Regions from separate parts of the Tumebacillus lipolyticus genome, predicted to be linked through region 1. Evidence: riboswitches for the same ligand, from Rfam matches in the RefSeq annotation. Region 1 holds a riboswitch; the other holds the start of a gene.
The links. A riboswitch is a leader RNA that binds a small molecule or an ion and turns the genes downstream of it on or off. The one in region 1 is predicted to bind lysine.
Positions count from the first base shown of each region.

Region 2: it holds a riboswitch for lysine, as region 1 does, so the genes downstream of both, lysA (diaminopimelate decarboxylase) here and ACFSOY_RS03425 (aspartate kinase) in region 1, are expected to answer to the same signal.

Region 1 is NZ_JBHUIO010000002.1:894,468-898,895, forward strand. Features, by position in the region: gene ACFSOY_RS03420 (aspartate kinase) at 1-367, opposite strand, end outside; SAM riboswitch class I at 471-589, opposite strand; gene ACFSOY_RS03425 (aspartate kinase) at 659-1,912, opposite strand; lysine riboswitch at 2,037-2,229, opposite strand; gene uvrC (excinuclease ABC subunit UvrC) at 2,280-4,064, opposite strand; gene ACFSOY_RS03435 (thioredoxin family protein) at 4,126-4,428, opposite strand, start outside.
Region 2 is NZ_JBHUIO010000002.1:617,751-622,178, forward strand. Features, by position in the region: gene ACFSOY_RS02315 (cell wall hydrolase) at 1-193, opposite strand, end outside; gene lysA (diaminopimelate decarboxylase) at 547-1,884, opposite strand; lysine riboswitch at 2,001-2,196, opposite strand; gene ACFSOY_RS02325 (spore germination protein) at 2,271-3,764, opposite strand; gene spoVAEA (stage V sporulation protein SpoVABEA) at 3,751-4,341, opposite strand; gene spoVAE (stage V sporulation protein AE) at 4,352-4,428, opposite strand, start outside.

The DNA.
Region 1 (4,428 bases):
CATGGATTCGGGCCGGATCGATCTTGCAGATCTGCGCATTGCCATGATCCGCCTCTGTGCGAATGCCTGCGAGCGCGCCTGTCAGCGAGACGCTCGGCACGTCGTGCGCTTGCAGCGCGATGGCAAACAGCGAGGCTGCCACCTGTTCTCCTGTGACCAACAACATGTCGAGTTCGCGTGCAGACGGTCGCTCGCATAGCTCTTCCGCCTGTGCGAGCAACCGATCGGTGGTATGCCCCATCGCCGAGACGACGACCACCACCTGATTGCCCTGTTGCACCGCCTTTTGTACGCGCGATGCTGCACGTCTGATGCGCTCAGGGTCTGCGAGCGAGGTGCCTCCAAATTTCTGTACGATCAATGCCACCCTGTGTTCACTCCGTTTCGTCTGTCAGGGGCATCGATTTGAAGAGACAAATCAAAAACCCCCGCTTCATGTAGAAGAGGGGGTCCCATAAATGGTTCCACACCTCTTATCTTCCAGACCTGTGATGGTCTGCTGGATTTAGCACCTCTTCGCCTGCTCAGTAAATGCAGGCGAGGTTGCCGGGCTTCATAGGGCCAGTCCCTCCGCCGCTCTCGATAAGAGATTCGTAAGTTGCAATCAATATGAAGTTGTTTCTATCTTACTATGCATCGAAAAGGCTGTCAATTCCAGTTATTCGAGCTCGTTTACGCCGGAGACGACCGCTTCCACCGCCCCATCGAGGCCGAAAGAGGTGTGCAAAACCCGCACCGCTTCCAGCGCGCTGCTCTTTTCGACGACACAGGAAACTTTGATCTCCGAAGTGGAAACCATCTTGATCTCGATCTCCGCCTCTGCCAACGCGCCAAACATCTGGGCGGCCACCCCTGGATTGGAGATCATCCCCGCACCGACGATCGAAACTTTTGCCAGCTCTTCTTCTCGTTCGATGAGCGGATCGCCAAACTCGGGCAACAGCGACTCCAACACGGGAAGCGCCACCGACAGATCGCCATGCTCGATCGTAAACGAGATGTCAGACACTCCGTCCTGCACGACCGAGGTGACGATGATGTCGACGTTGACAGACGCTTCTGCCAGCGCTTGGAAGATTCTGTACAGGTTGCCCTTGCGACTTTTCACACCGATCAGCGAGACTTTTACCACATTGAGATCGTGGGCGATCCCACGGACGATCCTTCCTTGTTCCATCTGTGCTTCCTCCTCCACAAGCGTGCCTGTCTTTTCATGGAAACTGGAGCGCACCATCAGCGGCACTCCATGCTGTTTTGCAAACTCCACCGCCCGGGGATGCAACACGCCCGCTCCCAGGTTGGCCAGTTCGAGCATTTCGTCGTAGGAGATGCGGTCCAGCTTCTGCGCCGCTTTCACCACGCGCGGATCGGTGGTGTAGACGCCCTCGACATCCGTATAGATCTCACAGAGGTCCGCCTTTAAGGAAGCTGCCAGCGCCACCGCCGTCGTATCAGAACCACCCCGTCCGAGCGTCGTGATGTCACCGATCTCGCTGATCCCTTGAAAGCCTGCGACGATCACCACCCGATCTACGGCCAACTCGCTCAGGATGCGCCTCGGCACGATGTCGGTGATCCGCGCCTTCCCCGCGATCGGCTCGGTGAGGATCCCCGCCATGCCTCCCGTCAGCGAGATGCTGTCCACACCGAGCGCCTGAACGGCCAGCGCCAGCAGCGCGATCGAAATCTGCTCGCCTGTGCTGAGCAGCATGTCCATCTCCCGAGCGGACGGACGTTCGGTCAGTTGCTCCGCAAGCTCGATCAGATCATCTGTCGTGTCACCCATCGCGGAGACGACGACCACCACCTGATGACCCGCTGCCACAGTCTTCGCGACACGGTTGGCGACACGCTTGATCCGCTCCGGGTTGGCAACGGAGGAGCCACCAAATTTTTGTACGATCAATGCCACAGTTTCTCCACTCCCATCTGCATATCTGTCACCATCGGGACGGAGGGTCACGAAATCAAAAAACAGCCATAGAAGGGTCAGCTTCTATGGCTGTGCATAGTCGTGGTAATCCCTCTCTCCCCAAATGTGAGATAGTTCTCCACACCGAGACGGGGGTCGTCTCGGTGTGACAGTCCTGCACCTGTTCGATGCAGACCCAGCCGTGGACGCTCCGGAAGCTGCCCAGACTTCGGCGATGATCCCTTTCCCCAACGGTTCTAAGAGCTGCTCGGACTCTCCCCGCCGTACTGATGATTCATCGCGCCTCTACTCACCTCGCAAGAGATGAGGTCGTACTATTTAACTGCCGTTGATTTTATCATACCGCTTACACTTGTGCAAGATAGGCGAGGATGTCCTTGGCCAGTTTGTCGCCGATGCCGATTTTGCGAAACTCTTCGACGCTCGCCGCTTTGATCGCCGGCAGCGAGCCAAAGTGCTTCAGCAGCTGCTTGCGACGCTTTTCACCGACGCCCGGAATGTCGTCGAGCAAAGAGCGGATCGCATTCTTCCCATGCTGCTGCCGATGGAAGGTGATCGCAAACCGATGCACCTCTTCCTGCACCCTCGTCAGCAGGTAGAACGCCTGCGACGTGCGGTCGATCTGCACCGGAGTCGGATCGTCGCCTAAGAACAGCTGCGACGTGCGGTGCTTCTCATCCTTGGCCAGCCCACAGACCGGGATGTTGAGACCGAGCTCATCTTCCAGCACTTCAAGCGCCGCGTTGATGTGACCTTTCCCACCGTCGATGACGACCAGATCGGGCAGGCGAGCGTTCTCTTTGAGCAGGCGGGTATAGCGGCGGCGCACCACCTCTTGCATCGAAGCGTAATCATCCGGCCCGACGACCGTCTTGATCTTGTATTTGCGGTATTCTTTCTTGTTCGGGCGGCCGTCATCAAACACGATCATCGCCGCCACCGCATCTGCCCCTTGAATGTTCGAGTTGTCAAACGCCTCGATTCGTCGCGGCGGCTTGATCAGCAGCAGGTCGCCCAGCTCTTCGATCGCTTTGACGGTGCGGCTCTGATCGCGATCCATCAGCTTGAAGCGCTCTTCCAGCGCGATCCTCGCGTTTTCGTTCGCCAGATCGACCAGCTGCTTTTTCGGTCCGCGCTGCGGATAGCGCACTTTGACCGAGGTCAGCCACTGTCCGATCAGCTCAGTGCCTTCCCCTTCGCGCGGCAGCAAGATCTCATCTGGAAGGTCGTGGTTGTCGATGTAAAACTGCGCGACATAGGAGAGAAAGTCTTCCATCTCCTCGCCGTGAAAGTGGAAGATCTCGCTGTCCCGCTCGATCAGCTTGCCCTGGCGCATGTAGAACACTTGCACACACATGTATTCTTTATCCGAATGATAGCTGAAGATGTCGCGATCCACGTTGTCGTGCAGATCCATCTTTTGCTTTTGCATCACCCGATCGATCTGACCGATCTGGTCGCGCAGCTCTTTGGCGCGCTCAAAGTTCAGCGCTTCTGCTTCCTGCATCATCTTCTCCTGCAGGCTCTTCTTGATCTCTTCGTGTCCGCCGTTCAGGAACTTGCTGATCTCTTTGATCATGCTCGCATACGTTTCCTGTTCGACCGGAAATTCACAAGGAGCGACGCACTGGTTGATATGATAGTACAGACAGACCTTGTCTTTTATCGTCTTGCATTTGCGCAGCGGGTACAGGCGGTCGAGCAACTTTTTCGTCTCGGTGGCTGCGCTCGCATTCGGGTAGGGGCCAAAATATTTGCCCTTGTCCTTCAAGACGCGGCGCGTGATCTCCAGTCGCGGATGCTCATCGCCCGTGATCTTGATGTAGGGATATGTCTTGTCATCTTTCCAGTTGATGTTGTAGAGAGGACGATGCTTTTTGATCAAAGTCCCTTCGAGCACCAAAGCTTCCACTTCGGTGTTGGTGACGATATATTCAAAATCGGCGATGTTGGAGACGAGAAGCTGTGTTTTGCCGGAGTGCGCACCGTTGAAGTAGGAACGCACTCTGTTTTTCAACACTTTCGCCTTTCCGACATAGATGATCTCGCCGCTCGTATCTTTCATCAAATAGACGCCCGGATGGTCGGGCAGCAGCTTCAATTTTTCACGAATCTGTTCGCGTTCTGTCATCGCTCTCCCCCCTCCTCCCATTCGATCATACCACAAAAAAAGCACCGCCTGCGCGCGATGCTCAGAGATGCGGTCTGATCAGGTCAAGCAGTGCCTCTTTCGACTGAAAGCCGTGAATTCTCTCGATCGGTCGACCGCCCTGATAGAGCACCAGCAGCGGGATGCTCATCACCTCAAAGCGAACGACGAGCGGACCTGCGACATCCACATCGACTTTGAAGATCTCAAGCCGCCCTGACAGCTCTCGATCCAGCTGTTCGAGAATCGGGGTCAGCATCCTGCAGGGCCCACACCAAGACGCCCCGAACTCGACCAACACCGTTCCTTTGGCGATCAGCTCATCAAAGTTCGAATCGGTGGCGTT
Region 2 (4,428 bases), 280 kb from region 1:
ACTTGCCGTAGACCGCATGCGGGATGTTGCGAATGTTGTGGAAGTCCGGCTTGCAGTCTGCCACAACCCGATTGATCAGCACCGACCCGACCAATTCCTGCCCGCGCCGGCCTTCCCCTCTCGCTTCCGCCTGCATCAGCTGGGCGAGCAGACGAATGTGTTGATTGGTCGCTTTCACTTTGCGCATCGGCATCTCGATCCTCACCGCCTATCTTTCAGATACGATCAGGATATGGCTCGCGCTCTCATTTGGTCACCTGACCGCTTGCAAAACTCACTCGATCATCGCCCGCCTGCCACCGCTCGATTCGGATCTCAAGCCAATAAAAAAGTCGGGCTTATGCAGCCGCCCGACGGGAAAAGAAATTCGAAATCACAGGCCAGATCGGCTGGATAAAGCCGACGACGCTTTGGAAGATTCCAAAGAACTGAAAGATCCTCGGGAAGAAAGAGAACAGGAGACCCAAACATACCCCCTCCTTTCCCTACCCATCCTATGCACAAAAAACGGGACTTGCCTTCCGCATCTGCCCCCTCGTCGGCCCCCTAGCGATTGGTCAGCGCTTCGCTGACCATTCTTGCCGGAATCAGATCATGAGACAGGAGATCTCGGTCGCTCTCTCGTCTGATCACCAGATCGGCCTGACCGTTTTGCACAAAGACGACAGCCGGTCGAGCGATGCGGTTATAATTGCTCGCCATCGAATATCCGTACGCGCCTGTACAGGAGACCGCTAAAATATCGTCCGCCTGCACTTTGGGCAATGCGACGTCCCAGATCAACATATCGCCCGATTCACACGCTTTGCCCGCGATCGACACGATCTCCTCGCTCGCCTCGCTCGCGCGGTTGGCCAGCATCGCTTCATATTGCGCCTGATAGAGCGCAGGGCGTGGATTGTCTGTCATTCCCCCGTTGACCGATACATATTTGCGCACGCCCGGGATGTCTTTTGTCGAGCCGATCGTATACAGAGTGGTTCCCGCAGCGCCGACGATCGAGCGCCCCGGTTCGATCACGATCTCCGGATAGGCTAGGCCTAACTGGTCAAACGCCCCTTGTACGGCGCTCGCGATCGCTTCGACATAGTGGCTCGCCGGAAGCGGAGTGTCCTCCTCCGTATAGCGAATGCCAAACCCGCCGCCAACATTGAGCTTGTAGAGATGCTCCGCCCCAAAGTTTCGCACGCACTCTCCATAGAACTTCGAAACGATCTCCACAGCCACCGCAAATCCTTCCGTCTCAAAGATTTGCGAGCCGATGTGCGAGTGCAAACCGATCAGGCGAACCCCCTCTGTGTTCAAGGCGGCTCTTACCGCGCGCTCCGCCATGTCGCTGGTCATATCGAAGCCAAACTTCGAATCTTCCTGTCCGGTCGAGATGTATTCGTGCGTATGAGCTTCCACCCCAGGCGTCAGTCGCAACAGAATGTTTGCCGTCATTCCTTTTTCGCTCGCCATCGCACCGAGCAATCGCAATTCGTGAAAGTTGTCGACCACATACTCGCCGATCCCAGCGTTTAACGCTTGCTCGATCTCAAATGGCGTTTTGTTGTTGCCGTGAAAGTGAATACGCTCTGCGGGAAATCCAGCTTCGAGCGCTGTGACCAACTCCCCGCTCGACACGACATCGAGCGCCAATCCTTCTTCATCGATCAGACGGCACATCGCCAGACAGCAGAACGCTTTTGATGCGAACGCGATCTGGTGGCGGAGCCCCGCTGTCGCAAACGCTTGCTTATACTCGCGGATCGTCTGGCGGATCATCGTTTCATCGTACACGTACAGCGGAGTCCCGTATCGGCTGACAAGATCTGTGGTGTCCAGTCCACCGATCTCCAGGTGACCTTTTTCGTTGATGCGACTTGTTCCGTGCAAAAACATCCGTTTATCTCCTCTCTGAGAACACAAAAAACGGCCGGCGTCAAAGGGAGGCGCCGACCGTTTGGATTTATCAATACTCGAACGAGATGATCCAAATCAGATCTAATCCCCTCAACTCATGAAGTAGCGCATCACTCTCGGCATGATCAAGATCGATCTTCCGAGGTGACAGTCCGACACTTGTTCAATGTCGACCCAGCGAAAAAGCGAATGGCTCACTTTTCACTTCGGCGGTCATCCTTTCACGATCGTTCATCAGCGTGCCATCGCTTCCCGATCGATACTCATCTTTCCCGCGCCTCTACCCCACTCGTGCGAATGAGGTGTGTAGGTATTAAATTATATTCGATTATAGCAGGAGTGTTCGCCGATCGCAAGGGACCTGTCTAATTCGGCTGACGATCTTTATCCTGTGGTTTGACGATCTCCGGGCGCTGGTTTTTGTACTGCATCGGCGTGCGAACGAGGATCTCCCACATCGCCTTGACATTGAGCGGCACGAGCGGCCAGAGATAGGGTCGCGTGATCGATTTGGTGCGCATGAGCAACACAAACCACAGCACGATGGCGCCGACGAGCCCATACCAATCGAGAAAGGCGACCGCCAAGATGAAAAACAGCCGGGTCAGCCGGTTGGCCATCGCCAACTCGTAACTCGGCGTCGAGAACATGCCGATCGCAGCCACCGCCATGTAGAGGATCGACTCGGGCGAGAACAGCCCGACGCTGACCGCTATATCGCCGATCAGCACCGCTGCGATCAAGCCCATCGCGGTCGCGAGCGGTGTCGGCGTGTGAATCGCAGCCATTCGCATCATGTCGATCCCGACATCTGCGAGCAGAAACTGCAGGATGATCGGAATCGCCCCCACATCATCCGGCCCCAAAAAGGCGAACGATTCGGGAAGCCATTCGCGGTGGATCAGCGTAAACAAGATCCACAGGGGAATCAGAAAAATCGACACAAAGATGCCGATGAACCGCACCCAGCGAATGTAGGCACCGACCGCCGGGTTTTCCCGAAACTCCTCCGCGTGCTGCACATGGTGAAAGACGGTCGTCGGCGTGATCATCACGCTCGGAGAAGTGTCCACATAGATCAGCACATGCCCTTCCAGCAGGTGGTTGGCTGCCACATCGGGACGCTCCGTATAGCGGATGACCGGATACGGGTTCCAGTTGTTGCGCTTGGTCAACCATTCTTCGACCGACTTCTCCGCCATCGGCAACCCGTCGACGTCGATCTTTTCCAAGCGGGTCTTGATCTCGCGCACCAGCTCCTCATCGGCCACATCCTGCAGGTAGGCGACGCAGACGTCCGTCTTCGAACGCTTGCCGATCTGCATCGTCTCCATGCGCAGCCGCGGGTCGCGGATTCTGCGCCTTGTCAGCACGGTGTTCTGCACGAGCGTCTCAACAAATCCATCGCGCGAGCCGCGCACGACGCGCTCCAGCTCCGGCTCTTGTGGCGTTCGCGCCGGATAGCTGCGCGCATCGACGATCAGCGCCTCCTCATAGCCGTCGATCAAGATCGCCGTCTGACCGGACAGGATGGCGGTGATGATCGTGTTGGTCTTGCTCTGCTTTTCCACTTGTGTGTGCGTGAGATAGGTCTGGATCAGCTTTTCCAGCGTATCGACCGCCAGCTTCTCCCGCTTTATGGTCGCAAGCAGGCGCAAGATATCGTCTAAGATCCCATCTTTGATAAACCCGTTGACGTAGAGCAGACAAAAATCGTGACCAGCAAACTGCATCTCCCGCTTGATCATGTCGTAGCTCTCGCCGATGCCGAGCACCTTGTCAAAAAACTTCAGATTCTCCGCCAACTTTTTCTCCAGTTGCAAATCCTGATCGGCCGGTGGGATATCAGTGTTCGTCATGATTCGCGGCATGCTCATATCCACTCCGTTTCATGATTTCTAAGATGGCCGCCTTGGTGATCGGGGCTCCTTTCAAAAAGTGATCCTTTCCCTGCATCTTGCCGATATCCCCAACGCCGATGATCATCGGGACATCGCAGTTGGAGAGCACATCGACCGTATCGCCATAGACCACTTTTTCCCCATCGTGAGCGGGCAGACCATCCTTGTCCACCGCTTCCTCGACCTTGCGACAGTTCTGATCGATCGAAAAGTCGACCTGCACGCCATCGACCATCGGCGTGTTCGATGCGACGGCGATCGCGCCGAGCACATCGATTCCCGGGTGGTTCACCACATGTTCCAGCGCCTGTTCTCCGTAACCAAAGTCTCCGTTGCCATTATCATCAAACATGACCAACACCGGATCATGCTTCGCATGCTGAATCAGCTTGACCAGCTGTTCACCATTTAGCGGGCTCGGGTTGCCAGAAGAGCGCGAGATCACGCGGCAGCCGACTTCGGCCGCCACCTTCTCGACCGCTCTTCTCGCAACTTGGTCACCATCTGTGATCAGTATGACCTTTCGCTTCCCCATATCAGATCGCTCACCCCTTCGGTTTAAACAAGAGTGCTGCAAAAAAGGAAAAGACGATCGCCGCCGACACACCTGCCGATGTGACTT